DNA from 3 places in the Bacillus smithii genome. Region 2 is predicted to be linked to each of the others. Evidence: a T-box and tRNA genes for the amino acid it is inferred to sense, from the RefSeq annotation. Region 2 holds a T-box; the other regions hold tRNA genes.

Region 1 (9,769 bases), 990 kb from region 2:
GAAATGGTCACAAATTTTCCTTTATGCTGAAGTGTCTTGAGGATTAAAGGCAAAGCTTTTTTGGTTTGTTTAGCGGAATCGGAAGCATGAAGCAAAATGATATCACCGTTTTTCGCCTTTGAAACATTTTTGACAATATGATCTACTCCGGGATTTTTCCAATCTTCAGAGTTAACGCTCCAATGAACAATCGTGAATCCGAATTGATCGGCTGTTTTAATCACTCTCTTGTCGAAGTGGCCGGTCGGTGTACGGAATAAATGAACATTTTTCAACTGAAGTTTTTTAAATGTTTCTTTCGTTTTTAAAAATTCCTTTTTCAATTCTTCATCTTCCAAGGCGGTATAATCTTTGTAACTGTAACCTAACATTCCAATTTCGTATCCATGATCGGCTATTTTTTTGACTAAATCGGGATGTCTTTCTGCCCAAGAACCTGAAAGAAAAAAAGTGGCCGCCTTCACTTTGTTTTTAATTAAGGTATTGATAATCGGCTCTGCTCTTTCATCTCCCCAGCCGATATCAAACGTTAAAGCAATTCCTTTTTCGCCTCTGTAGATCGCTTGAGGACCTTCTTTTCCCGCCAAAACAGGAATATGGAGTATATTTTGAGTAAACAATAATAATGCAGTAAAAAATGAAATAATAACAATCAATAATGTTTGTTTCACTCTTTTATCCTTTATCACATACCAAAAATTCATTTTCGGCCCTCCACTAGACAAGTCTTTGCTTCTATTTGTATGACGGCCTTGCAAACGTTAGAACCAGTTCCCGGGTTTTTTCGCAGCGCATGAGACACTTATCAAAAGGAGTGACCTACATGATCGGAATACTAATAAATGAAAAGGAAAAAGAAGAGATCTATTATTTGTTGAAAAGGGAAATGGACGAAATTCTGTTTGATCTTAATGATCACAGAATTGATCATGTTGTGAAAAGGGCGATGAAGGAGAGGTATAACATTTTATTCAATTTATTTAAGAGAGTTGCGAGTCATCATGAATGTATGAAATATTTAAGAGTAGGAAAAAGAACCAAAAGCAGAGAATAAATTTTTTTTTAAAAAAAGATGTTGACACTCCATCATTATGCTGATATATTATTACTTGTCCTTGATGGACAGCATTAAACAAGAAAAAGTTATTGACATTCCCTTAGTGGGATGTTATAATAGAAAAGTCGCTCGTTAAAAACAGGCGGCAGACATGGATCCTTGAAAACTGAACAAAACGAAGCGTAAGCCAATGTTTCAATCGAAACAAGCCAAGTCAAATTTCTTTTTGGAGAGTTTGATCCTGGCTCAGGACGAACGCTGGCGGCGTGCCTAATACATGCAAGTCGAGCGGACTTTCAAGAAGCTTGCTTTTTGAAAGTTAGCGGCGGACGGGTGAGTAACACGTGGGCAACCTGCCTGCAAGACGGGGATAACTCCGGGAAACCGGGGCTAATACCGGATAATATCTTCCTTCGCATGAAGGAAGGTTGAAAGGCGGCGCAAGCTGCCGCTTGCAGATGGGCCCGCGGCGCATTAGCTAGTTGGTGAGGTAACGGCTCACCAAGGCGACGATGCGTAGCCGACCTGAGAGGGTGATCGGCCACACTGGGACTGAGACACGGCCCAGACTCCTACGGGAGGCAGCAGTAGGGAATCTTCCGCAATGGACGAAAGTCTGACGGAGCAACGCCGCGTGAGCGAAGAAGGTCTTCGGATCGTAAAGCTCTGTTGTCAGGGAAGAACAAGTACCGTTCGAACAGGGCGGTACCTTGACGGTACCTGACCAGAAAGCCACGGCTAACTACGTGCCAGCAGCCGCGGTAATACGTAGGTGGCAAGCGTTGTCCGGAATTATTGGGCGTAAAGCGCGCGCAGGCGGTCTCTTAAGTCTGATGTGAAAGCCCACGGCTCAACCGTGGAGGGTCATTGGAAACTGGGAGACTTGAGTGCAGAAGAGGAGAGCGGAATTCCACGTGTAGCGGTGAAATGCGTAGAGATGTGGAGGAACACCAGTGGCGAAGGCGGCTCTCTGGTCTGTAACTGACGCTGAGGCGCGAAAGCGTGGGGAGCGAACAGGATTAGATACCCTGGTAGTCCACGCCGTAAACGATGAGTGCTAAGTGTTAGAGGGCTTCCACCCTTTAGTGCTGCAGCTAACGCATTAAGCACTCCGCCTGGGGAGTACGGCCGCAAGGCTGAAACTCAAAGGAATTGACGGGGGCCCGCACAAGCGGTGGAGCATGTGGTTTAATTCGAAGCAACGCGAAGAACCTTACCAGGTCTTGACATCCTTCGCTACCTCTAGAGATAGAGGGTTCCCCTTCGGGGGACGGAGTGACAGGTGGTGCATGGTTGTCGTCAGCTCGTGTCGTGAGATGTTGGGTTAAGTCCCGCAACGAGCGCAACCCTTGACCTTAGTTGCCAGCATTCAGTTGGGCACTCTAAGGTGACTGCCGGTGACAAACCGGAGGAAGGTGGGGATGACGTCAAATCATCATGCCCCTTATGACCTGGGCTACACACGTGCTACAATGGATGGTACAAAGGGTCGCGAAACCGCGAGGTGGAGCTAATCCCAAAAAACCATTCTCAGTTCGGATTGCAGGCTGCAACTCGCCTGCATGAAGCCGGAATCGCTAGTAATCGCGGATCAGCATGCCGCGGTGAATACGTTCCCGGGCCTTGTACACACCGCCCGTCACACCACGAGAGTTTGCAACACCCGAAGTCGGTGAGGTAACCCTTACGGGAGCCAGCCGCCGAAGGTGGGGCAGATGATTGGGGTGAAGTCGTAACAAGGTAGCCGTATCGGAAGGTGCGGCTGGATCACCTCCTTTCTAAGGAAGAAGAAAAGCAGAGGCGACTGTTCAGGTGCGACAAGCACAAGACAGCTTGCGAGGAGGTAGTATTTCAACCACCGCAGCAAGATGGATTGTGACCTCGAGCACCTAGGAGCCGGAGCTGGACAGATATCAATTGTACGCTTTCGTTTTGTTCAGTTTTGAAGGATTTCATCCTTCCAAGTTGTTCCTTGAAAACTAGATAGAAAAAAGAAGCAGCATAAACCGAGTATCGCCATCTAGGATAAAACCAACATGGTTAAGTTAGAAAGGGCGCACGGTGGATGCCTTGGCACTAGGAGCCGATGAAGGACGGGACTAACTCCGAAAAGCTCCGGGGAGCTGTACGTAAGCGTTGATCCGGAGATTTCCGAATGGGGAAACCCGCTGCCCGTAATGGGGCAGCATCCTTGCCTGAATCCATAGGGTAAGGAAGGCAACCCGGGGAACTGAAACATCTAAGTACCCGGAGGAAGAGAAAGCAACAGCGATTCCCTGAGTAGCGGCGAGCGAAACGGGAACAGCCCAAACCAGAAGGCTTGCCTTCTGGGGTTGTAGGACACCAATGGTGGAGTCACAAAGGAACGAGGTAGACGAAGAGGTCTGGAAAGGCCCGTCAGAGAAGGTAACAACCCTGTAGTCGAAACTTCGTTCCCTCCCTGGTGGATCCTGAGTACGGCGGGACACGAGGAATCCCGTCGGAAGCTGGGAGGACCATCTCCCAAGGCTAAATACTCCCTAGTGACCGATAGTGAACCAGTACCGTGAGGGAAAGGTGAAAAGCACCCCGGGAGGGGAGTGAAAGAGAACCTGAAACCGTGTGCCTACAAGTAGTCAGAGCCCGTTTACGGGTGATGGCGTGCCTTTTGTAGAATGAACCGGCGAGTTGCGATCTCATGCGAGGTTAAGTCGGAAAGACGGAGCCGCAGCGAAAGCGAGTCTGAACAGGGCGCATGAGTATGGGGTCGCAGACCCGAAACCAGGTGATCTACCCATGTCCAGGGTGAAGGTGAGGTAACACTTACTGGAGGCCCGAACCCACGCACGTTGAAAAGTGCGGGGATGAGGTGTGGGTAGGGGTGAAATTCCAATCGAACTTGGAGATAGCTGGTTCTCTCCGAAATAGCTTTAGGGCTAGCCTCAAGGAAAGAGTCTTGGAGGTAGAGCACTGTTTGGACTAGGGGCCCTCATCGGGTTACCGAATTCAGACAAACTCCGAATGCCAGCGACTTATCCTTGGGAGTCAGACTGCGAGTGATAAGATCCGTGGTCAAAAGGGAAACAGCCCAGACCGCCAGCTAAGGTCCCAAAGTATACGTTAAGTGGAAAAGGATGTGGAATTGCTTAGACAACCAGGATGTTGGCTTAGAAGCAGCCACCATTTAAAGAGTGCGTAATAGCTCACTGGTCGAGTGATTCTGCGCCGAAAATGTACCGGGGCTAAACGTATCACCGAAGCTGCGGGTGGACACCTTCGGGTGTCCGCGGTAGGAGAGCGTTCTAAGGGCAGAGAAGCCAGACCGGAAGGACTGGTGGAGCGCTTAGAAGTGAGAATGCCGGTATGAGTAGCGAAAGAAGGGTGAGAATCCCTTCCACCGAATGCCTAAGGTTTCCTGAGGAAGGCTCGTCCTCTCAGGGTTAGTCGGGACCTAAGCCGAGGCCGACAGGCGTAGGCGATGGACAACAGGTTGATATTCCTGTACCACCTCTTTTCCGTTTGAGCGATGGGGGGACGCAGGAGGATAGGGTAAGCGCACTGCTGGATGTGCGTCCAAGCAGTAAGAGGGGCAGCGAGGCAAATCCCGTTGCCACTAACCTCAAGCTGTGACGGCGAGGGAAATATAGTACCGAAGTTCCTGATTCCACACTGCCAAGAAAAGCCTCTAGCGAGGAAAAAGGTGCCCGTACCGCAAACCGACACAGGTAGGCGAGGAGAGAATCCTAAGGTGTGCGAGAGAACTCTCGTTAAGGAACTCGGCAAAATGACCCCGTAACTTCGGGAGAAGGGGTGCTTTTTGGGGTGCATAGCCCCGAGAAGCCGCAGTGAATAGGCCCAGGCGACTGTTTAGCAAAAACACAGGTCTCTGCGAAGCCGTAAGGCGAAGTATAGGGGCTGACGCCTGCCCGGTGCTGGAAGGTTAAGGGGAGCGCTTAAAGCTTTGCTTGAAGGTGCGAACCGAAGCCCCAGTAAACGGCGGCCGTAACTATAACGGTCCTAAGGTAGCGAAATTCCTTGTCAGGTAAGTTCTGACCCGCACGAAAGGCGTAACGATCTGGGCACTGTCTCAACGAGAGACTCGGTGAAATTATAGTACCTGTGAAGATGCAGGTTACCCGCGACAGGACGGAAAGACCCCGTGGAGCTTTACTGCAGCCTGATATTGAATTTTGGTACAGCTTGTACAGGATAGGTAGGAGCCTTGGAAACCGGAGCGCCAGCTTCGGTGGAGGCGCCGGTGGGATACTACCCTGGCTGTACTGAAATTCTAACCCGCACCCCTGATCGGGGTGGGAGACAGTGTCAGGTGGGCAGTTTGACTGGGGCGGTCGCCTCCTAAAAGGTAACGGAGGCGCCCAAAGGTTCCCTCAGAATGGTTGGAAATCATTCGCAGAGTGCAAAGGCAGAAGGGAGCTTGACTGCGAGACCTACAAGTCGAGCAGGGACGAAAGTCGGGCTTAGTGATCCGGTGGTTCCGTATGGAAGGGCCATCGCTCAACGGATAAAAGCTACCCCGGGGATAACAGGCTTATCTCCCCCAAGAGTCCACATCGACGGGGAGGTTTGGCACCTCGATGTCGGCTCATCGCATCCTGGGGCTGTAGTCGGTCCCAAGGGTTGGGCTGTTCGCCCATTAAAGCGGTACGCGAGCTGGGTTCAGAACGTCGTGAGACAGTTCGGTCCCTATCCGTCGCGGGCGCAGGAAATTTGAGAGGAGCTGTCCTTAGTACGAGAGGACCGGGATGGACGCACCGCTGGTGTACCAGTTGTCTCGCCAGAGGCATCGCTGGGTAGCTATGTGCGGAAGGGATAAGTGCTGAAAGCATCTAAGCATGAAGCCCCCCTCAAGATGAGATTTCCCATTTCTTCGGAAAGTAAGATCCCTGAAAGATGATCAGGTAGATAGGTCCGAGGTGGAAGCGTGGTGACACGTGGAGCTGACGGATACTAATCGATCGAGGACTTAACCAAAAGAAAGCGCGAAATCGGTGAAACTGCTTCTTCTATCTAGTTTTGAAGGAATAATTTTTTCCTAAATATCCATTTGTTATTGCAATCTGCATAATTTATGTTATAATATTACCTGTCTTGAACGTCTGGTGACAATGGCGAAGAGGTCACACCCGTTCCCATCCCGAACACGGAAGTTAAGCTCTTCAGCGCCGATGGTAGTGAGGGGATTCCCCTTGCGAGAGTAGGACGTCGCCAGGCGATATCGTTCCGCAGTAGCTCAGTGGTAGAGCAATCGGCTGTTAACCGATCGGTCGTAGGTTCGAATCCTACCTGCGGAGCCATGCTTCCATAGCTCAGCAGGTAGAGCACTTCCATGGTAAGGAAGAGGTCACCGGTTCGAGCCCGGTTGGAAGCTTTCCTGTGATTTTTTTGGCCCGTTGGTCAAGTGGTTAAGACACCGCCCTTTCACGGCGGTAACACGGGTTCGAATCCCGTACGGGTCATCCTCAATGGAGGTTTAGCTCAGCTGGGAGAGCACTTGCCTTACAAGCAAGGGGTCGGCGGTTCGATCCCGTCAACCTCCACCATACTTAAACAAGCCGGCTTAGCTCAATTGGTAGAGCAACTGACTTGTAATCAGTAGGTTGTGGGTTCAAGTCCTACAGCCGGCACCAGCAGCGGAGGGGTAGCGAAGTGGCTAAACGCGGCGGACTGTAAATCCGCTCCCTCAGGGTTCGGCGGTTCGAATCCGTCCCCCTCCACCATTTAATTTTGAATAGTTTTTGTATCGTTGGATATCCTAATAATGTTCATTCATCATTGGGCTATAGCCAAGCGGTAAGGCAACGGACTTTGACTCCGTCATGCGCTGGTTCGAATCCAGCTAGCCCAGCCATTATTGTTGATCCTTTTGAAGGATTTTTTTATTGTTTTTTGATGAGCCATTAGCTCAGTAGGTAGAGCATCTGACTTTTAATCAGAGGGTCGGAGGTTCGAATCCTCCATGGCTCATTGTTTTGTATTTGCGGAAGTAGTTTAGTGGTAGAACACCACCTTCCCAAGGTGGGGGTCGCGGGTTCGAGTCCCGTCTTCCGCTCTATTTGCCGGAAGATATGGGGCCTTAGCTCAGCTGGGAGAGTGCCTGCATCGCACGCAGGAGGTCAGCGGTTCGATCCCGCTAGGCTCCATTTTCAGTTCAGATAGGAAGCTTACGTTTTTTGCCTTAAACCGTTAGGTTTGAGGCTTTTTCTATTTGGATCAGCTCTAGATACATTATCATTTGATTCTTAATTTAAGTAGGAAGAAAATGTTTCTAATTTTAAGACAAAATAATGATATTCTTGATTTTAATCTAATAGACTTTCGTTTGGACGAACTTTCGCATTGCGGATGTTGTTTACAAACAAAATTGTTCGAAGAGTGGGAAAGATTCTGCTGTACTTGAAATTCAAAAAATCTCTTCCAAATATAAAGCGGCCATAGCAGCGGTTGCATTTATGTCCATTTCATAGACAGCAGCCTCCTGCATACGAGGTTGCTGCGTTTATTTTGGACTTTTAGATTCATACAGATTCAAAAGCTGATCCAGCTTTACACTTAATGCAAGCACTTCATCATTTGCAAAAGAAGTTTTCATTGCCTGGGAAATCATTTCAACTCGGCAGTTTTCAATTTGAAGAAGCAAGTCATGTTCTGTTGTTGACATTGTCTATCACCGCTTTTGCTGATTTTTATTATTATCATATCCGTTTTCAAAAATGTGCAAACTTGATTAGGTCAATATTTGTTATGATGGAAGAGAAGATTTTTGAAACTTTCTTTTTCGTTGATTCGTATTTATATATTGCCGCTGGAGCGGGGGTACAAGTGAATGGATGTTTTTATTAGAAAAAAAATAAGGCAAGTGCTTAAGGGCGATCAGAACGCATTTGGAGAGATTGTGGAAATTTATAAAGATAAAGTGTATCAGCTTTGTTATCGGATGCTGGGAAATCGGCATGAGTCAGAAGATGTAGCACAAGAAGCGTTTTTACGTGCTTATCTCAACATTCGACGGTATGATGAAAATCGAAAATTTTCAACCTGGCTGTATCGAATTACGACCAATCTTTGCATTGATCGAATAAGAAAGAAAAAACCGGACTACCATTTAGATGCAGATATAGAAGGATCTGAAAATTTAACGCTGTATTCGCAAATTGCTTCATCCAGCCACCTGCCGGAGCAAGAAGTAGAACATATGGAATTACAAGAGTCGATTCAGCAAGCGATTTTAAAGCTTCCTGAAAAATACAGAGCGGTCATAATATTAAAATACATGGAAGAATTATCTGTCGAAGAAATCGCAGGAATATTGGATATGCCGGTTGGGACGGTAAAAACAAGATTACATAGGGGCCGAGAAGCTCTTCGAAAACATTTGCGCAAATTATAGCGAGGGGATGAGCTACAAGATGAACGCAGACTGCCAAAAAGAAATAACGCGCTATATGCATGAGTATTTAGATGGTGAACTGCCAAAAGAACAAGTTGTCAAACTAAGGGAACATTTGGAGCAATGCCAAGATTGCCATCAGCATTTTCAAGAATTGAAACAGTCTATTATGTTTGTGAGGGGTCTTTCCAATAGCGTGAAAGCTCCTGAGCATTTTACCGAAAATGTTTTATCACTGTTGCCAAAAGAAAAAAGAACGATAAAACTGCAGAGATGGTTCCATCTCCATCCATTTTTGACTGCTTGCGCTATATTTTTTGTCTTTATGATGGGGTCGTTTGTCGCTTTGTGGGAGCAAGATCAACAGTTTTCATTTACGAAGCAGCCCAATCTTGTTGTGAAAGGAAATACGGTCATTGTTCCAAAAGGGAAAACAGTGAAGGGAGATCTTGTTGTTCGGAACGGAGACATCCGAATTGAGGGAGAAGTGGATGGGGATGTTACGGTCATTAATGGTGAAAAATACATGGCGTCTGCCGGAAAAGTGACCGGGAATATAGAAGAGATTCATCAGATGTTTGAATGGCTTTGGTTTCATATGAAAGAATTGGTAGCGCAGTGAAAGGCATCTTAAGCTCTTAAAATAATTCCAATCTTGTCCCATTGTTTGATTTAAGTTCGATGTCTGAAGTATGATATAATAAATTCATTGGAAAGAGGCCCCTATACGGCTATTTTTCATTACATTATTGGAGGATGTAATATGCCGTTTTTAAGGAATTTTGATAATTTTTCAATACTGGATTATTTATCCAATATTATAGATATTTTGCTTGTTTGGTTTGTCATTTACAAAATACTGACCCTTATACGTGGAACAAAAGCTGTTCAGCTGCTGAAAGGAATTTTCGTCATTATCATTGTTCGAGGTTTCAGCGGCGTCCTTGGCTTTCATACTTTAAGTTGGATGATGGAACAGGCTTTGACATGGGGTTTTTTAGCCGTCATCATCATTTTTCAACCGGAACTCAGGCGAGCGCTGGAACAGCTGGGGCGGGGAAGATTCTTTTCGCGCCGCAGTTTAGCACAAGAAGATGAAGAGCAAATGCATCTCATTGAATCCATGGCCAAAGCGGTGAACTATATGGCTAAGCGTAGAATTGGCGCGCTCATTTCCATAGAAAGGGAAACGGGGATGACCGATTATATTGAAACGGGGATCCCTTTAAATTCTAAAGTATCCTCCGAATTATTGATTAACATTTTTATCCCTAATACACCACTACATGACGGGGCGGTCATTATCCAAAAAAATCAAATTGCAG
Region 2 (9,769 bases):
TCCATGGATTACCGCGTGCCGGGAGTATTTCAAAGGACGGGTCTGCTTCCAATTGGATCGATTCCACGTGGCGCGTGAGTTGCGCCAATGCCTCTCGGGCCATCCACGGTGGCAGGCGATTCGGCAAAAGCTGGCGAAGCAGGATGAAGAGAAGCTGCTTGTGGAACTGAACAGCGCCCTCGGCACGCTGGGGGACGAAGCGAAAGAACAACAGCTGGCTGCCTTGATCCACCGGATCGAATCGATGCCGGGATGCATCCGTGATTACCGGGAATGGCTGAAGGAGCAAGGAGTGGACACAACGGGCATGTATCCGATGGGGAGGGCTGAAAGCGTGATGAGCCAGCTGGCGTATCGGGTGAAATACCGCCGCAGTTGGACAGACAAGGGACTCAGGGCGTTTTTCAAGGCAATGATTGCCCGGATGGATGGGATTCGTCTTTTCGGACATCGTTTAGGAGAAGAATCGTCGCATCCGGCGGAGGAAACGGCATCTACCAAACAGACGATCGTGAACAAGGCGAAACAACGCATCCGCCGTCTTCTTCCAGAGGTAACGCGGAATAACGTGCCATATTTACAGCAATCGTCCGGGACTCCGATCTATCATGCCCTGTCTGAATTCAAGGGATGGTAAAAAAAGGTATACATATTCGTCTGTCATGGCAAGGGATGAGAGTCCGAAAGCGCTTACGGATGAAATTCAAAAAAATGGTTCGCTAACCTATGACTTACATCTATTTTCAGCGAACCAAAAAAATTCCCACAAAGTCTTGACTGACTCTTTTCTTAAAACGCCCTTGACTCACACAACAAGACGACATATAATGAGGTTTGTGTAAAATAAAGTAAGCAGCCTTTGTGAACACATTTTTGCGTTCATTTTGTTCCTCACATCCAATGAGAATAAATCTTGGATGAGGTGCATCGCGTAACCCTTAGCTGCTGGGGCGATGGTGCATGAAAACAAAATGGCCAAAATTGCTGTCTCACGCCTGTTTTTTATTTTACAACAAAATAAAATAAAGGAGGAGTTTTTCCATGGCTCGTTACACTGGCCCTACATGGAAAATTTCCCGTCGCCTTGGCATTTCCTTAAGCGGAACGGGGAAAGAATTAGAAAAACGCCCATATGCTCCTGGACAACATGGTCCAAACCAACGTAGAAAACTTTCCGAATATGGTCTTCAATTGCAAGAAAAACAAAAATTACGCCATATGTACGGAGTAAATGAACGTCAATTCCGTAATCTGTTCGTAAAAGCTGGCAAAATGAAAGGGGTTCACGGTGAAAACTTCATGATTTTGCTGGAATCCCGTCTTGACAATCTTGTTTATCGTCTCGGTTTAGCGCGTACTCGCCGCCAAGCTCGTCAGCTTGTTAACCACGGTCATATTCTTGTAGATGGAAGCCGCGTAGATATTCCATCTTACCAAGTTCGTCCGGGGCAAACCATCGGTGTTCGCGAAAAATCTCGCAACCTTGACATTATTAAAGAATCCGTGGAAGCTAACAACTACGTTCCTGAATATTTAACTTTTGATGCTGATAAATTAGAAGGAACTTATACTCGTCTTCCAGAACGTTCTGAGCTTCCTGCTGAAATTAACGAATCTCTTATCGTTGAGTTCTACTCTCGTTAATCAATTTAAAAAGAGCCTGTTTAGGCTCTTTTTTCATTTCTTCGCTCGTCAGTTCCCCATTTTTTCGATTCCTCAATGAAAGAATCTCTTCTCTTTTGAGGAAAAAAGCTTTTAACATCCGTATTCATATAACAGAAACAGCGTCCCATGACTTTTTAGGACGCTGTTTTTATTCTTAGTATTTAATTAAAAAGTATTTCTTTTTCCCTCTGCGGACAATCGTAAACTGGCCCTCAATACGGTCATTTTCCGTTAATTGATAGCTTGTATCCGTGACTCTTTCTCCGTTGATATAGATGGCTCCATTTTGAATATCTTCGCGAGCCTGGCGTTTCGATGGAGAAATTTTTGCTTGGACTAATAAATCAACCAAACCCAGTTCTTGAGTTTCCTTCACTTCATAGGAAGGGACATCTTTAAATCCTTGTTTAATCTCTTCTGCTGATAATTGTTTAATATCTCCGCTGAATAACGATTCTGAAATGCGAATCGCTTGATTGAGCGCCTCTTGGCCATGAATAAGGCGGGTCATTTCTTCCGCAAGCGCTTTTTGAGCTTTGCGCAAATGCGGCTCTTTTTTCAATGATTGTTCCAAATCCTCAATTTCTTCTTTTGTCAGGAACGTAAAGTATTTTAAGTATTTCACTACATCTTCATCCGCTGTGTTAATCCAAAATTGATAGAATTCAAAAGGAGAGGTCTTTTCCGGATCCAGCCAAACAGCACCGTTTTCTGTTTTCCCGAATTTTGTGCCATCTGCTTTCGTCACAAGCGGGATCGTTAAACCATACGCTTTTGCTCCGTCATGAATCTTTCGAATTAATTCCAATCCGGTTGTAATGTTGCCCCATTGGTCGCTTCCGCCGATTTGTAATTTACATTGATACTCATCGAACAAATGCAAAAAGTCGATCCCTTGCAAAATCGTGTAGCTGAACTCTGTAAACGAAATACCGGTTTCTAGGCGGGAAGCGATCGTATCTTTTGCCAGCATGTAATTGATGCCGATGTATTTTCCATAATCACGCAAGAACGTAATGACGTTCATCGTACTTGTCCAGTCATAATTATTGACGAGCACCGCTCCGTTGGATCCATCAAAATCAAAAATTTTCTCTAATTGTTTTTTCAACCCTTTTACATTTTCTTGAACCGTTTCAATCGTTTGAAGTTTGCGTTCTTCTTTTTTCCCGCTTGGATCGCCAATCATCCCCGTTGCTCCACCGATCAGCACAATCGGTCGGTGCCCGTGCTGTTGAAAACGACGAAGTGTCAAAAACGGAAGCAAATGTCCAATATGCAGACTGTCGGCCGTTGGATCCACTCCGCAATATAGCGAAATCTTTTCGTTTTCAAGAAGCTCCTTAATATCCTGTTCATCTGTTTGTTGGTAAATGATCCCTCTCCACTGTAATTCTTCCAGTAAATTCACCGTTGTTCCTCCTTTGATCAAGAAATTTTTTCCAAACGCAAAAAAGTCCCTGCTAAAAAAGCAGGGACGCTGTTCGCGCGGTACCACCCAAATTGAGAATTGCTTCTCCACTCATTGATTGCTAACGGTTTAGACCGTTTGCCGCTACTCTCCTTTTCACGGCAAAAGCTCCGGGAGGTAATTCGTTCAACTGCATGTATCGGTTTGCACCATCCACCGACTCTCTGAAAGCAAAGACAGCGAACTACTGATTCCCTTCACGGCTTTTCCACGATGCATTTGTCATTCTACATTCGTTCATATATGAATTTTTATCACAGTTATATAGGATTGTCAATGCGACGTAAAAATTTAGGCAAAGTCATTTGCCATTCAAGCCGCTTGTTGGATCACTTGGATCGAAGAAATCTCGGCATTAGCTATGACAACGACCTTAATGTCAATCATTCTCTTATGAGCAAAAGCAAAAAACAGGGCTGACTAAGCAAACAGTCAGCCCTTTTCACAAAAGGAAGGAAAAGACCTCTTCACTTCGTTTTGTACATGCAGACAATGAAACAACGATTTCGAACTAGTCTTCCATTGTGGATAAGTCGCCAGTCGGCAAGTCTAGTTCCCAAGCTTTTAAGACGCGGCGCATAATTTTTCCGCTTCGTGTTTTCGGTAGTTTGTCGCGGAATTCAATTTCCCTCGGAGCGGCATGAGCCGCCAAGCCTTTCTTAATAAATTGGCGAATGTCTTCCTTCAGTTCATCAGAAGGTTCATATCCTTCCCTTAACGCAACAAACGCTTTAATAATTTCCCCGCGTACAGGGTCCGGCTTCCCGATGACCCCCGCTTCGGCAACTGCGGGATGCTCTACCAATTTACTTTCTACCTCAAAAGGTCCTACTCGTTCACCCGATGTCATAATCACATCATCCACACGTCCCTGGAACCAAAAATATCCATCTTCATCCTTATATGCGGAATCCCCCGATACGTACCAATCTCCGGCTAAAAAGTAAGATTCATATTTCTCTTTATTTTTCCAAATCGTATACATCATGGAAGGCCAACCTTTTTTGATGGCCAAATTCCCCATCCGATTAGGAGGGAGTTCGTTTCCTCTGTCATCCACAATGGCGGCTTTCACGCCGGGAAGCGGTTTGCCCATGGATCCTGGTTTAATCTCCATGCATGGATAATTGCAAATCATAATGGCTCCTGTTTCCGTCATCCACCACGTATCATGGATGCGAACATCAAAAACTTTCTTTCCCCATCGCACCACTTCAGGATTCAACGGTTCACCAACGCTCAATATATGGCGGAGCGAACTTAAATCGAACTGTTTCACGAGTTCATCTCCTGCTCCCATGAGCATGCGAAAAGCAGTTGGAGCACTGTACCAAACGGTAATCTCGAACTCTTCAATCGTCTTATACCAATGTTCAGGATTAAAACGTCCGCCCACAATCACGTTTGATGCTCCCATTAACCAAGGTCCGAATATTCCATAAGACGTCCCCGTTACCCAGCCCGGATCCGCTGTGCACCAATAAACATCGTCTTCTTTCAAATCGAGCACCCACTTGGCTGTTTGATAATGCTGGATCATCGCATTATGAACATGAAGGACACCTTTTGGCTTTCCCGTAGACCCTGAAGTATAATGAAGGATCAAACCATCGTTTCGATCGACCCACTCGATATCAAACCGTTTGCTGGCGTTTTTCAGTTTGGCCAAAAAGTCGATATGTGTCTCATCTTCTTGAATATCTTTCCCAACCAGAAAAATCTTTTTCAAAGCGGGAAGATCTTGTTTGGGCACCCTGTGCAGAAGCTCCGTTGTAGTGATCAGCACCTTTGCCTCACTATCTTGAAGCCGGTCTCTTACCGCCCCTTCCATAAAGGCCTCAAATAATGGACCGACGATGGCACCGGTCTTGATTGTCCCTAAAAGGGCAAAATACAGTTCAGGCGAACGGGGCATGAAAATAAACACCCTGTCTCCTTTTTGAACGTCTCCATACTCCTTCAAAACATTTGCTGCCCGATTTGTCCATTCTTTCATTTCTTTAAACGTATATTTTTCATTTCTTTCAGCGTCTTTATAATAGAGAGCCACTTTATTTTTGCGAAAAGTCTCAACATGGCGGTCAATGGCTTCATAAGCCAAATTGACTTTTCCCGTTTCGTACCAAGAAAAATGTTTTTCAGCTTCTTTCCAATCAAACGACTGATAAGTTTCCTCATAATTTTTTAAATTGAAATCCCCTTCGACGACTGGTAACGCTTCCAACCTCATTTGACCGATTCCCCCTTTCAATATGACAATTTTATTATACTATATTTATTATTTTTTCTCAATTTTTTAAAAATTTCATATGTTGCATGATTCTGCCATCCCGTCATTTCCCTCTTTTCATCGTTGCCTTTCCATCTTATCTTGATTATACCATTTTTGTCAAAAAAACAAAAATAATCCGAAAAGTTTGCAAAAATAGTTTACCGGTATAGTGCTTATATAAGATAATGAAAGTAAGATTTCAAGGTGGTGACCAGATGGAACATAAAAAAACGTATCATTCTCTTAAAATGGAAACTCCAAAAGGAGAACTAATCATTGAAGGCCCGATTTCCTCAAACACGCTGGCAAACTTAGAGTTTCACAAAGATCTTGTCGCTTTTCGCCAGCCTTCAAAGCAGCATAAAGCGCTGATCGAAATTGCCGATCTCCCCGAAGGAAGAATTATCATCGCCCGGGAACGTCAAACCATAGTCGGTTATGTAACCTTTCTATATCCTGATCCTCTAGAACGCTGGTCAGAAGGAAACATGGAAGATCTTATTGAATTAGGAGCCATTGAAGTAATTCCCGAATATCGGGGATTCGGAGTAGGAAAGAATCTTTTGCGAGTCTCCATGATGGATGATGCCATGGAAGACTATATTATTATAACGACGGAATATTATTGGCATTGGGATTTAAAAGGCACCGGTTTAAATGTTTGGGAATATCGAAAAGTGATGGAAAAAATGATGAATGCCGGCGGTCTTGTTTGGTATGCAACCGATGATCCGGAAATCAGTTCTCACCCTGCCAACTGTTTGATGGCAAGGATAGGAAAAAGGGTCAGCCCCCAATCCATTGAGAAATTCGATCAGCTTCGTTTCATGAACCGCTTTATGTATTAAAGTTTGTGTCAAAGGATAAGGAGGCAAATGATGATGATCGTAGAAGAAATTATGAATAAGGAAGTCTATACCCTTCCCCCCGATGCTTCAATTCGAGATGCACTTCAATTGTTAAAATCTAAAAAAATCCGCCATATTCCGGTTGTGGATGAAAAACAACATTTAGTTGGTCTTGTAACCGAGCGGGATTTAAAAAATATCACATCTTCCATTTTTCAAAAAGAAATAAGGGAAGAAATTCTGAAAAAACCCCTTCATTCCTTTATGATCAAAAAAGTGGTGACAGGTCATCCTCTAGACTTTGTAGAAGAAGTTGCTTATCTTTTCTACGACAATCAAATTGGCTGTTTGCCCATTGTCCAAGACGGCAAACTTGTGGGCATCCTTTCCGAGACAGAAGTCCTCCATACATTCGTGGAATTGACGGGAGCCAATCAGCCGGGGTCCCAAATTGAAGTAAAAGTCCCTGATAAAACAGGCATTCTGTACGAAGTCGTGACCGTGATTCATAAACAGAAGGCCAATGTTTTGAGCGTTCTTGTATATCCCGACAAAAAGGATGAACGATATAAAATTCTTGTTTTTCGCGTTCAAACGATGAATCCTCTCGAACTCATCCATGCATTAAAGAAGGAAGGGCATACGGTTTTATGGCCAAATATGCCCGGGATTTCCATATGAAAAAAAAGGCCGTATTTATTTATTCAGACGATCTATTAACTTATAAATTCCATAATCAGCATCCGTTCAATCAATTTAGAATCACTTTGACAATAGATTTATTGCAAAGCATTGACGCCTTAAAAGAAGAACATATCATTCCGCCGCGGATCGCCACCGAAAAAGAGCTTACCCTCATCCACGATCCCTCTTATATTCAAGCGGTAAAAAAAGCCGGAGAAGGACAACTATCCCCGGATATTGCCGAAGGATATGGGCTCGGCACGGAGGATACTCCCATTTTTAAAGGCATGCATGAAGCAAGCGCTCTGTTGGTAGGAGGAACATTAACAGCCGTTGATTGGGTCATGACCGACAAAGCCGAACATGCCGTTCACTTAGGCGGAGGGCTGCATCATGGATTTCGCGGAAAAGCTTCCGGTTTTTGCATCTACAATGATAGTTCTGTCGCTATCCAGTATTTGCTGGAAAAATATCATGCCAGGGTTTTGTATGTAGACACCGATGCTCATCATGGCGATGGTGTGCAATGGTCTTTTTATGATGATCCAAATGTTTGTACGTTGTCCATCCACGAAACGGGAAGGTATTTATTCCCGGGCACTGGAAATATCAACGAGAGGGGAAACGGAAAAGGCTACGGCTATTCCTTCAACATCCCTTTGGATGCTTTCACTGAAGATGAATCTTGGCTCCATGCGTATGAAACAGCCATTTGGGAAGTCGCGGCCTATTTTAAACCGGATGTGATTTTGACACAAAACGGTGCGGATGCCCACTATTATGATCCTTTGACCCACTTATCGACTACCATGAAAATTTATGAACGCATTCCTAAAATGGCCCACGCCATTGCCCATCAATATTGCGACGGCCGCTGGATTGCCGTAGGGGGTGGGGGATATGATATTTGGAGAGTCGTTCCCCGGGCATGGTCCCGAATTTGGCTGGAGATGACCGACAATAATCATTTTAACGGTCCTTTACCAGAAAAATGGATATCGAAGTGGTCGAAAAAATCGCCTGTTCCATTGCCTGCTGCTTGGGAAGACCCTGAAGGAATCTACAAACCCATTCCCCGTAAACAGGAAATTACGGAAAAAAACCGCCTAACCGTAGAAAAAGCACTTTACCCGCTGCGTCATGAACATTAAACGAAACCGTCAGTTGATAAAAAATATTATTCGAATTTTCATTTTTTTAAACAAGAACCAATCAAAAACACCTATCCGACTGGCGGAACAGGTGCTATGTTTCTTCTTATGAGCATTAGATCACTATTTTATTTGTCTCTTGTGAATGGAGTTGAATATGGTCCCTGCTTTCCTCTTGATTGAAAGAAGCAAGGGGAAATTATATTCCTAAATGCAATAGGTCCAACAATAACCAGCGACGGAGATCGTGGCTGGCTATTGTTGGACCTTATTTTGTAGAATTCCGTTTTTCAATTCGGTGTGGCAGTATAACAATATGGTCTTTCACTTCCTCTTTGTTCATATATTTTGTCAGCAGCCTCATCGCAACAGCTCCGATGTCGTAAAGCGGCTGTACGACAGCTGTTAATTTCGGTCGAACCATCACCGATAGCTTTGTACTTTCGAAACTAACGATTTCCAGATCATCCGGAATATGAACACCGTCATCTTGCGCTCCATGAACAACGCCTAATGCCATTTCATCGTTGCTGACAAAAATAGCGGTCGGCTTTTCTGCATTTTCCCGGAATTTTCCCCAAGCTTCCATTCCGGAGTCATATGTGTAGTCCCCTTCAAACAGCCATTCTTCTTTCCAAGAAATACCGGCATCTTTCAAGGCCTCTTTATAACCTTCGAATATAAATTCCTTGCTGATGGTGTTGTTGAAAGGTGCAGCCACAAAACCGATACGTTTATGCCCTTTTTTCGTCAGCATTTCAACGGCTTCATAAGCGGCCCGTTTATAGTCGATATTAACAGAAGGGATTTGATTGGATTGTTCAACGGATCCCGCCAGAACGATCGGTACAGACGAACGTTCAAATTCCTTTACATGTTCTTCTGTGATGGTCCCGCTCATAAACACGATCCCATCCACTTGTTTGCCAAGCATCGTGTTTAAAAGACGAATCTCTTTCTCTTTATTTTGATCGGAATTGCTCAAAATAATGTTGTAATTATACATGGTGGCAATATCTTCAATTCCTCGGGCCAGTTCCGCATGAAAAATATGGGAAATGTCGGGAATGATCACACCGACTGTTGTCGTTTTTTTGCTGGCCAGCCCTCTAGCTACCGCATTCGGACGATAGCCCAATCTTTCGATCACTTCCAACACTTTTTTTCTTGTCGTTGGTTTCACGTTGGGATTTCCGTTCACCACCCTTGAAACCGTCGCCATGGAAACATTCGCTTCTCTTGCTACATCATATATCGTAACAGTCACTGCATTTCCCACTCCTTCATACTTTTCCTCTTATTTCTATTATATTAAAACCTAGGAAATAAAAAGCTTTTCTTGTAAAAAACTTTGTGAAATTGTTTACGAACTGGTCTCGTTCTCCTATAATACCTTAAATTCCTCTCATTATGCAATGAAAAGTAAAGCGATTTTTCCGCAAAGTCCATTCAAGAAACTCTTATCGCTATAGTTGAATGCATGATCCCGACAATCATCCAGCCTTTCCTCTCTAGTGTTTTGTAATATCTCCATTTCATCTTCATTATAGCCTTTTCTTTTCTCCCTTTCTTATTATTTTTCCAAAAACGACATATTCTAATAAAAAAGTCTGATTCAACATGGTATGTCCTACCAGTTGAATCAGACTGCTGTACGCTTATTCTAGTCTAAGTGCCA
Region 3 (9,769 bases), 1.6 Mb from region 2:
TTTCCCATCACGTTTGGCTCTCCCACATACCGCATCAGGAGACCATTTCTTATCAAGGATCTGAGTTTCGGCATACTTAATAAACTCGATGGCATCGTCTAGTTTTAGCTTGCGGCCACAGGCTTTCCTGTTTCTCTCATAGAGAAGTTGACCTGTGTCTGGAAAATAGACATGAACAATTTTCCCGTTGCTTTTTCTTTGTGGCACTGTACCTCTTCTTAACTCACGGGAGATGGTGCTTTTGTGACAACCAACATAATCTGCAATCTCCTGTTGAGTCTTACCAGCAGCGTGTAAGGCCGCAATTTTCCCACGGTCATAAGCCGTTAAGTGTTTGAAATGCCGAGCTCCTATGGTAGAATTAGTAATTGCCATAGATAAATCCTCCGTATCGATATTGTTTTAGTCGACTTAATCATACGTGGTTTATCTATGGTTTTTCATTTTTTATGCTTGTTGCATTTGATTATACAACTAGCCTTCTATAAAATTTTTTCATAAAAACAAAAAAAGTGATTGACGTAATTATGTTTTCTTGTTATAGTAATAAACGTCGCTGCTGGATGTGATTGAAAACAGCAACGGCTCAAAAAAATATTGACAGTGACTTTAGTTGTATGATATTATTGAAAAGTCGCTATCATTAGATGGGTCCTTGAAAACTGAACAAAACGAAGCGTAAACCAATGTTTCAATCGAAACAAGCCAAGTCAAATTTCTTTTTGGAGAGTTTGATCCTGGCTCAGGACGAACGCTGGCGGCGTGCCTAATACATGCAAGTCGAGCGGACTTTCAAGAAGCTTGCTTTTTGAAAGTTAGCGGCGGACGGGTGAGTAACACGTGGGCAACCTGCCTGCAAGACGGGGATAACTCCGGGAAACCGGGGCTAATACCGGATAATATCTTCCTTCGCATGAAGGAAGGTTGAAAGGCGGCGCAAGCTGCCGCTTGCAGATGGGCCCGCGGCGCATTAGCTAGTTGGTGAGGTAACGGCTCACCAAGGCGACGATGCGTAGCCGACCTGAGAGGGTGATCGGCCACACTGGGACTGAGACACGGCCCAGACTCCTACGGGAGGCAGCAGTAGGGAATCTTCCGCAATGGACGAAAGTCTGACGGAGCAACGCCGCGTGAGCGAAGAAGGTCTTCGGATCGTAAAGCTCTGTTGTCAGGGAAGAACAAGTACCGTTCGAACAGGGCGGTACCTTGACGGTACCTGACCAGAAAGCCACGGCTAACTACGTGCCAGCAGCCGCGGTAATACGTAGGTGGCAAGCGTTGTCCGGAATTATTGGGCGTAAAGCGCGCGCAGGCGGTCTCTTAAGTCTGATGTGAAAGCCCACGGCTCAACCGTGGAGGGTCATTGGAAACTGGGAGACTTGAGTGCAGAAGAGGAGAGCGGAATTCCACGTGTAGCGGTGAAATGCGTAGAGATGTGGAGGAACACCAGTGGCGAAGGCGGCTCTCTGGTCTGTAACTGACGCTGAGGCGCGAAAGCGTGGGGAGCGAACAGGATTAGATACCCTGGTAGTCCACGCCGTAAACGATGAGTGCTAAGTGTTAGAGGGCTTCCACCCTTTAGTGCTGCAGCTAACGCATTAAGCACTCCGCCTGGGGAGTACGGCCGCAAGGCTGAAACTCAAAGGAATTGACGGGGGCCCGCACAAGCGGTGGAGCATGTGGTTTAATTCGAAGCAACGCGAAGAACCTTACCAGGTCTTGACATCCTTCGCTACCTCTAGAGATAGAGGGTTCCCCTTCGGGGGACGGAGTGACAGGTGGTGCATGGTTGTCGTCAGCTCGTGTCGTGAGATGTTGGGTTAAGTCCCGCAACGAGCGCAACCCTTGACCTTAGTTGCCAGCATTCAGTTGGGCACTCTAAGGTGACTGCCGGTGACAAACCGGAGGAAGGTGGGGATGACGTCAAATCATCATGCCCCTTATGACCTGGGCTACACACGTGCTACAATGGATGGTACAAAGGGTCGCGAAACCGCGAGGTGGAGCTAATCCCAAAAAACCATTCTCAGTTCGGATTGCAGGCTGCAACTCGCCTGCATGAAGCCGGAATCGCTAGTAATCGCGGATCAGCATGCCGCGGTGAATACGTTCCCGGGCCTTGTACACACCGCCCGTCACACCACGAGAGTTTGCAACACCCGAAGTCGGTGAGGTAACCCTTACGGGAGCCAGCCGCCGAAGGTGGGGCAGATGATTGGGGTGAAGTCGTAACAAGGTAGCCGTATCGGAAGGTGCGGCTGGATCACCTCCTTTCTAAGGAAGAAGAAAAGCAGAGGCGACTGTTCAGGTGCGACAAGCACAAGACAGCTTGCGAGGAGGTAGTATTTCAACCACCGCAGCAAGATGGATTGTGACCTCGAGCACCTAGGAGCCGGAGCTGGACAGATATCAATTGTACGCTTTCGTTTTGTTCAGTTTTGAAGGATTTCATCCTTCCAAGTTGTTCCTTGAAAACTAGATAGAAAAAAGAAGCAGCATAAACCGAGTATCGCCATCTAGGATAAAACCAACATGGTTAAGTTAGAAAGGGCGCACGGTGGATGCCTTGGCACTAGGAGCCGATGAAGGACGGGACTAACTCCGAAAAGCTCCGGGGAGCTGTACGTAAGCGTTGATCCGGAGATTTCCGAATGGGGAAACCCGCTGCCCGTAATGGGGCAGCATCCTTGCCTGAATCCATAGGGTAAGGAAGGCAACCCGGGGAACTGAAACATCTAAGTACCCGGAGGAAGAGAAAGCAACAGCGATTCCCTGAGTAGCGGCGAGCGAAACGGGAACAGCCCAAACCAGAAGGCTTGCCTTCTGGGGTTGTAGGACACCAATGGTGGAGTCACAAAGGAACGAGGTAGACGAAGAGGTCTGGAAAGGCCCGTCAGAGAAGGTAACAACCCTGTAGTCGAAACTTCGTTCCCTCCCTGGTGGATCCTGAGTACGGCGGGACACGAGGAATCCCGTCGGAAGCTGGGAGGACCATCTCCCAAGGCTAAATACTCCCTAGTGACCGATAGTGAACCAGTACCGTGAGGGAAAGGTGAAAAGCACCCCGGGAGGGGAGTGAAAGAGAACCTGAAACCGTGTGCCTACAAGTAGTCAGAGCCCGTTTACGGGTGATGGCGTGCCTTTTGTAGAATGAACCGGCGAGTTGCGATCTCATGCGAGGTTAAGTCGGAAAGACGGAGCCGCAGCGAAAGCGAGTCTGAACAGGGCGCATGAGTATGGGGTCGCAGACCCGAAACCAGGTGATCTACCCATGTCCAGGGTGAAGGTGAGGTAACACTTACTGGAGGCCCGAACCCACGCACGTTGAAAAGTGCGGGGATGAGGTGTGGGTAGGGGTGAAATTCCAATCGAACTTGGAGATAGCTGGTTCTCTCCGAAATAGCTTTAGGGCTAGCCTCAAGGAAAGAGTCTTGGAGGTAGAGCACTGTTTGGACTAGGGGCCCTCATCGGGTTACCGAATTCAGACAAACTCCGAATGCCAGCGACTTATCCTTGGGAGTCAGACTGCGAGTGATAAGATCCGTGGTCAAAAGGGAAACAGCCCAGACCGCCAGCTAAGGTCCCAAAGTATACGTTAAGTGGAAAAGGATGTGGAATTGCTTAGACAACCAGGATGTTGGCTTAGAAGCAGCCACCATTTAAAGAGTGCGTAATAGCTCACTGGTCGAGTGATTCTGCGCCGAAAATGTACCGGGGCTAAACGTATCACCGAAGCTGCGGGTGGACACCTTCGGGTGTCCGCGGTAGGAGAGCGTTCTAAGGGCAGAGAAGCCAGACCGGAAGGACTGGTGGAGCGCTTAGAAGTGAGAATGCCGGTATGAGTAGCGAAAGAAGGGTGAGAATCCCTTCCACCGAATGCCTAAGGTTTCCTGAGGAAGGCTCGTCCTCTCAGGGTTAGTCGGGACCTAAGCCGAGGCCGACAGGCGTAGGCGATGGACAACAGGTTGATATTCCTGTACCACCTCTTTTCCGTTTGAGCGATGGGGGGACGCAGGAGGATAGGGTAAGCGCACTGCTGGATGTGCGTCCAAGCAGTAAGAGGGGCAGCGAGGCAAATCCCGTTGCCACTAACCTCAAGCTGTGACGGCGAGGGAAATATAGTACCGAAGTTCCTGATTCCACACTGCCAAGAAAAGCCTCTAGCGAGGAAAAAGGTGCCCGTACCGCAAACCGACACAGGTAGGCGAGGAGAGAATCCTAAGGTGTGCGAGAGAACTCTCGTTAAGGAACTCGGCAAAATGACCCCGTAACTTCGGGAGAAGGGGTGCTTTTTGGGGTGCATAGCCCCGAGAAGCCGCAGTGAATAGGCCCAGGCGACTGTTTAGCAAAAACACAGGTCTCTGCGAAGCCGTAAGGCGAAGTATAGGGGCTGACGCCTGCCCGGTGCTGGAAGGTTAAGGGGAGCGCTTAAAGCTTTGCTTGAAGGTGCGAACCGAAGCCCCAGTAAACGGCGGCCGTAACTATAACGGTCCTAAGGTAGCGAAATTCCTTGTCAGGTAAGTTCTGACCCGCACGAAAGGCGTAACGATCTGGGCACTGTCTCAACGAGAGACTCGGTGAAATTATAGTACCTGTGAAGATGCAGGTTACCCGCGACAGGACGGAAAGACCCCGTGGAGCTTTACTGCAGCCTGATATTGAATTTTGGTACAGCTTGTACAGGATAGGTAGGAGCCTTGGAAACCGGAGCGCCAGCTTCGGTGGAGGCGCCGGTGGGATACTACCCTGGCTGTACTGAAATTCTAACCCGCACCCCTGATCGGGGTGGGAGACAGTGTCAGGTGGGCAGTTTGACTGGGGCGGTCGCCTCCTAAAAGGTAACGGAGGCGCCCAAAGGTTCCCTCAGAATGGTTGGAAATCATTCGCAGAGTGCAAAGGCAGAAGGGAGCTTGACTGCGAGACCTACAAGTCGAGCAGGGACGAAAGTCGGGCTTAGTGATCCGGTGGTTCCGTATGGAAGGGCCATCGCTCAACGGATAAAAGCTACCCCGGGGATAACAGGCTTATCTCCCCCAAGAGTCCACATCGACGGGGAGGTTTGGCACCTCGATGTCGGCTCATCGCATCCTGGGGCTGTAGTCGGTCCCAAGGGTTGGGCTGTTCGCCCATTAAAGCGGTACGCGAGCTGGGTTCAGAACGTCGTGAGACAGTTCGGTCCCTATCCGTCGCGGGCGCAGGAAATTTGAGAGGAGCTGTCCTTAGTACGAGAGGACCGGGATGGACGCACCGCTGGTGTACCAGTTGTCTCGCCAGAGGCATCGCTGGGTAGCTATGTGCGGAAGGGATAAGTGCTGAAAGCATCTAAGCATGAAGCCCCCCTCAAGATGAGATTTCCCATTTCTTCGGAAAGTAAGATCCCTGAAAGATGATCAGGTAGATAGGTCCGAGGTGGAAGCGTGGTGACACGTGGAGCTGACGGATACTAATCGATCGAGGACTTAACCAAAAGAAAGCGCGAAATCGGTGAAACTGCTTCTTCTATCTAGTTTTGAAGGAAGATATCTTGATAACGCTTTATAAAAAGACCTATAAATTCTTTAAAATTCCTATTGAAATTTAAAGAACAATCGTTCCGACAATACATGGTGACCGTCTGGTGGCGATGGCGAAGAGGTCACACCCGTTCCCATCCCGAACACGGAAGTTAAGCTCTTCAGCGCCGATGGTAGTGAGGGGATTCCCCTTGCGAGAGTAGGACGCTGCCAGGCGATATTATTCCGCAGTAGCTCAGTGGTAGAGCAATCGGCTGTTAACCGATCGGTCGTAGGTTCGAATCCTACCTGCGGAGCCATATGGAGAGCTGTCCGAGTGGTCGAAGGAGCACGATTGGAAATCGTGTAGACGGTTAACGCTGTCTCAAGGGTTCGAATCCCTTGCTCTCCGCCATTATAAGTTGGCCCGTTGGTCAAGTGGTTAAGACACCGCCCTTTCACGGCGGTAACACGGGTTCGAATCCCGTACGGGTCATCCTCAATGGAGGTTTAGCTCAGCTGGGAGAGCACTTGCCTTACAAGCAAGGGGTCGGCGGTTCGATCCCGTCAACCTCCACCATCTATATCGTCGCGGGGTGGAGCAGTCTGGTAGCTCGTCGGGCTCATAACCCGAAGGTCGCAGGTTCAAATCCTGCCCCCGCAATTGAATGACATAGTATTTCTTTCATACATAATCAACGTGTCAGCATATCTTAAAACAATGGTCCCGTAGTGTAGCGGTTATCACGCCTGCCTGTCACGCAGGAGATCGCGGGTTCGATTCCCGTCGGGACCGCCATGAAATCATCGGCTCGGTAGCTCAGTCGGTAGAGCAAAGGACTGAAAATCCTTGTGTCGGCGGTTCGATTCCGTCCCGAGCCACCATGTTGCCGGCTTAGCTCAATTGGTAGAGCAACTGACTTGTAATCAGTAGGTTGTGGGTTCAAGTCCTACAGCCGGCATCAGTGGAGGGGTAGCGAAGTGGCTAAACGCGGCGGACTGTAAATCCGCTCCCTCAGGGTTCGGCGGTTCGAATCCGTCCCCCTCCACCATTCATAGGGGCATAGTTTAACGGTAGAACAGAGGTCTCCAAAACCTCCGGTGTGGGTTCGATTCCTACTGCCCCTGCCATATTATAATGGCGGCTATGGCGAAGTGGTTAACGCATCGGATTGTGGCTCCGACATTCGTGGGTTCGATTCCCACTAGTCGCCCCATATTAAAAGGAATCATTGGGCTATAGCCAAGCGGTAAGGCAACGGACTTTGACTCCGTCATGCGCTGGTTCGAATCCAGCTAGCCCAGTACGCGGAAGTAGTTCAGTGGTAGAACACCACCTTGCCAAGGTGGGGGTCGCGGGTTCGAGTCCCGTCTTCCGCTCCAATGAAGGCGGCATAGCCAAGTGGTAAGGCAGAGGTCTGCAAAACCTTTATCACCGGTTCGAATCCGGTTGCCGCCTCCATATAATAAGCCGATGTGGCGGAATTGGCAGACGCGCACGACTCAAAATCGTGTTCCCTTGTGGAGTGTGGGTTCGACTCCCACCATCGGCATCGAATATAGAGATAAGGGGTTCCACATAGTGGAACCCCTTGTTTTTATATTTGGCTCTATGTCAATTGTTGGAATACACTTATCGAAGTGCCCCCTTTTTTGTAGTTGACTAGATGAGTGAACATAAAGCTTTATTTCTTAGTCTCTTAAAATTCCGGTTCTATACTAAATGTTGGGGTTGAATCTTTTCAGCCACGAAATGAAATTCCCTAATTTGAACGTTCATTCGATGACAGGTTGGATAAAGGCCTGTTTTTTCTATTATAGAAGGCGGTAAAAATCGCTTTTGTAATCGCATGAAGGTTTATTTCTCCTAAAATATAGATTTTAAGCTCAATTGATAAGGATTTTAAGCTTTTTGGTGAAACGGATATCAGCAAAACATCGGTTCTCGTAATCAAAAAAAAGAGCAAAGAGTCAAAGGCGTATGTATTAAAGGGGGAGGTACTTTTATAGGTTGGAATAAAGCACGAATCTCTTACGGTTCAATTAACTGAATTTACTTTATTTATGGAATTTTTTAAAATATACTTTACTAATCGGAATAATATGATTAAAATAAAAAAACAAAATACCGTAGAATTGACGTTCAATAACTCCTGATGCATCTATGTTCGGGAGCTTTTTATTTTTTATTAAAAAAGGGGTGGAGAAGATGAACATTGATCATATTGAAGCTTTTATGTATGTCGTCCATTTTAACAGCATTCATAAAGCAGCGAACGCTTTGTTTTTATCACAGCCAACGGTTACGGCGCGGATCAAAGCATTGGAACGAGAATTGGATACAGAACTGTTTGAACGGGAGGGTAGAGGCATCAAGCTGACGGAAAAGGGGGAAATGTTTATTCCGTATGCTGAGCAGATTATCCGCACTTTTCAGCAAGGAAAAAAACTATTGAAAAAAAGAGCGGATCAGGAAGAGGTAGTCATTGGGGCCAATATCATTACATCTCAATATTTTATCCCCATTGCACTGCCGCTTTGGAAAAAAGCACATCCGGAACTCCGGTTTAAATTTATTTCAGCGTCTAACGAGGTGCTAGTAGATAAGCTGCTCCAAAAGCAGATTGATGTGGCGTTCATGAAAGAAGTGTCGCATCAAGCATTGCAGCATCAACCGCTTCTTGACAATTCAATACGGCTTGTCGTAAAGCCGGGACATCCTTTTCAGTTTCAGTCAAAGTTATCCGCACAGCAATTGGCTCTTGAACCAATGGTCTTTTTTGAATGCGGAGCGTTCGACTGGAATCGTGTACACAAAATTTTTGAAGTGGCGAACGTGGAACCGCGAATTGAATTTCACGTGGATCATCTTGAAGTGGCAAAATCACTCATTCAAAGCGGCAACGGGTTCGGATTTCTGCCATATTTATGCGTTAAACATGAACTGGAAACAGGCCAGCTGGTGGAAGTCAATGTCGATCATTTGATGATGCTGAAACAGCATATTCATGGAACATATTATGGACCGGAGCCTCCTTTTTTATGGAATGACATTCTTTTGTCGATTGAACAATTTGAAAAGAATGCTGTTTCATCATTCTCTCGAACAAATTGATAAATTTTATTAATGAATCGCTTAAATCTTTCTATCGCTTGAAGTATTGCTTTTTCGCTATTTCCGGTGATAGGATAAATACCAACAAATAAAACAAATTAATCACACCTGTAAACTAAGAATAAAAACAGGAGGAAATTGGATATGAGTTATCAGCTTGGATTGTTAGATCAAAGCCCGATCCTTGAAGGCTCTTCAGCTGTTGACGCCTTGCAGCAAACCGTTCGCCTGGCCCAAAAAGCAGAAGAATGGGGTTACTCGCGCTTCTGGGTGTCAGAGCATCATCATTCGGAACAGGTAGCGGGGTCGTCTCCGGAAGTTTTAATGTCATATTTGCTTGCCAGAACGAAGTCGATTCGCATCGGATCAGGAGGAGTCATGCTTCAACATTATAGTCCTTTTAAAGTTGCGGAAAATTTTCATGTTTTGTCTACTCTTGCTCCCGGAAGAGTCGATCTTGGGATCGGGAAGGCTCCGGGCGGCCTGCCGTTATCGACAAAGGCGTTGCAGTTTGGCACCGTGAATGACGGACAAGATTTTGAAGAAAGATTTCTTTTTTTGAAAAAATTAATTGAAAATTCAGTGGATGAAGATCATCCGCTCGCCGGTATTGAAGCGACACCTATACCGCCGGAAAAACCCAACCTTTTTTTACTCGGGGCCAGTCCCAGAAGCGCTCAGCTGGCAGCTGACCTTCAAATTCCTTTTGTATTCGCCTTGTTTATTAATGGCGACGTAAAGGTGCTGGAAGAATCGGCGCACGTTTATCGCAACGGCTATCCGGACGGACGTTTTCTGCTATCCCTTGCAGCAGTCGCTGCCGATTCGCAAAAAGAGGCCGAAGAACTGGCGAAAGATCAAAAAATGTATAAAGTCCATCTGCAAAGCGGCCGTATTGTCACGGTTTCTACATTGGAACAAGCACATGCTTTCGGCAAACAAGCGGAGCAGTCTTATGAAGTGGAAGAACAAGCGAGCTATATCATTGCCGGAACCTCTGTCTATGTAAAAAAAGTCTTAAATAAATTCCATGCATCCTATCAAGTGGATGAATTTATTTTGCATTCCCCTGTTCAAAAGGTAGAAGAACGGATTCGGTCTTTTCAGCTGTTAAGTCCAAACGGCTCGAATGACGATTATTTAACCGAAGAAGAGGGTGAAA

What was found. The T-box of region 2 lies ahead of tyrS (tyrosine--tRNA ligase). A T-box ahead of a tRNA ligase gene usually reads a tRNA of that ligase, here a tRNA-Tyr.
Region 1: it encodes a tRNA-Tyr, which carries the amino acid that the T-box ahead of tyrS (tyrosine--tRNA ligase) is inferred to sense. The anticodon was not compared.
Region 3: it encodes a tRNA-Tyr, which carries the amino acid that the T-box ahead of tyrS (tyrosine--tRNA ligase) is inferred to sense. The anticodon was not compared.

Annotation. Positions count from the first base shown of each region.
Region 1 covers NZ_CP012024.1:162,636-172,404, forward strand. Annotated here, with positions in the region: gene pdaB (polysaccharide deacetylase family sporulation protein PdaB) at 1-704, opposite strand, end outside; gene BSM4216_RS00850 (hypothetical protein) at 824-1,054, shown strand; rRNA gene BSM4216_RS00855 (16S ribosomal RNA) at 1,281-2,835, shown strand; rRNA gene BSM4216_RS00860 (23S ribosomal RNA) at 3,096-6,028, shown strand; rRNA gene rrf (5S ribosomal RNA) at 6,153-6,268, shown strand; tRNA gene BSM4216_RS00870 (tRNA-Asn) at 6,277-6,351, shown strand; tRNA gene BSM4216_RS00875 (tRNA-Thr) at 6,353-6,425, shown strand; tRNA gene BSM4216_RS00880 (tRNA-Glu) at 6,442-6,513, shown strand; tRNA gene BSM4216_RS00885 (tRNA-Val) at 6,522-6,597, shown strand; tRNA gene BSM4216_RS00890 (tRNA-Thr) at 6,609-6,684, shown strand; tRNA gene BSM4216_RS00895 (tRNA-Tyr) at 6,690-6,774, shown strand; tRNA gene BSM4216_RS00900 (tRNA-Gln) at 6,831-6,905, shown strand; tRNA gene BSM4216_RS00905 (tRNA-Lys) at 6,949-7,021, shown strand; tRNA gene BSM4216_RS00910 (tRNA-Gly) at 7,035-7,106, shown strand; tRNA gene BSM4216_RS00915 (tRNA-Ala) at 7,125-7,197, shown strand; gene BSM4216_RS15960 (aspartyl-phosphate phosphatase Spo0E family protein) at 7,554-7,715, opposite strand; gene sigW (RNA polymerase sigma factor SigW) at 7,881-8,444, shown strand; gene BSM4216_RS00930 (anti-sigma factor family protein) at 8,464-9,066, shown strand; gene cdaA (diadenylate cyclase CdaA) at 9,208-9,769, shown strand, end outside.
Region 2 covers NZ_CP012024.1:2,542,282-2,552,050, forward strand. Annotated here, with positions in the region: gene BSM4216_RS11895 (ISLre2 family transposase) at 1-637, shown strand, start outside; gene rpsD (30S ribosomal protein S4) at 1,042-1,644, shown strand; gene tyrS (tyrosine--tRNA ligase) at 1,820-3,076, opposite strand; T-box leader at 3,136-3,346, opposite strand; gene acsA (acetate--CoA ligase) at 3,648-5,366, opposite strand; gene BSM4216_RS11915 (GNAT family N-acetyltransferase) at 5,624-6,256, shown strand; gene BSM4216_RS11920 (acetoin utilization AcuB family protein) at 6,290-6,937, shown strand; gene BSM4216_RS11925 (acetoin utilization protein AcuC) at 6,934-8,091, shown strand; gene ccpA (catabolite control protein A) at 8,360-9,358, opposite strand.
Region 3 covers NZ_CP012024.1:738,174-747,942, forward strand. Annotated here, with positions in the region: gene BSM4216_RS03435 (IS30 family transposase) at 1-375, opposite strand, end outside; rRNA gene BSM4216_RS03440 (16S ribosomal RNA) at 720-2,274, shown strand; rRNA gene BSM4216_RS03445 (23S ribosomal RNA) at 2,535-5,467, shown strand; rRNA gene rrf (5S ribosomal RNA) at 5,614-5,729, shown strand; tRNA gene BSM4216_RS03455 (tRNA-Asn) at 5,738-5,812, shown strand; tRNA gene BSM4216_RS03460 (tRNA-Ser) at 5,816-5,907, shown strand; tRNA gene BSM4216_RS03465 (tRNA-Glu) at 5,917-5,988, shown strand; tRNA gene BSM4216_RS03470 (tRNA-Val) at 5,997-6,072, shown strand; tRNA gene BSM4216_RS03475 (tRNA-Met) at 6,083-6,156, shown strand; tRNA gene BSM4216_RS03480 (tRNA-Asp) at 6,216-6,291, shown strand; tRNA gene BSM4216_RS03485 (tRNA-Phe) at 6,302-6,377, shown strand; tRNA gene BSM4216_RS03490 (tRNA-Thr) at 6,382-6,454, shown strand; tRNA gene BSM4216_RS03495 (tRNA-Tyr) at 6,460-6,544, shown strand; tRNA gene BSM4216_RS03500 (tRNA-Trp) at 6,550-6,623, shown strand; tRNA gene BSM4216_RS03505 (tRNA-His) at 6,634-6,709, shown strand; tRNA gene BSM4216_RS03510 (tRNA-Gln) at 6,726-6,797, shown strand; tRNA gene BSM4216_RS03515 (tRNA-Gly) at 6,801-6,875, shown strand; tRNA gene BSM4216_RS03520 (tRNA-Cys) at 6,881-6,954, shown strand; tRNA gene BSM4216_RS03525 (tRNA-Leu) at 6,963-7,045, shown strand; gene BSM4216_RS03530 (LysR family transcriptional regulator) at 7,702-8,607, shown strand; gene BSM4216_RS03535 (LLM class flavin-dependent oxidoreductase) at 8,752-9,769, shown strand, end outside.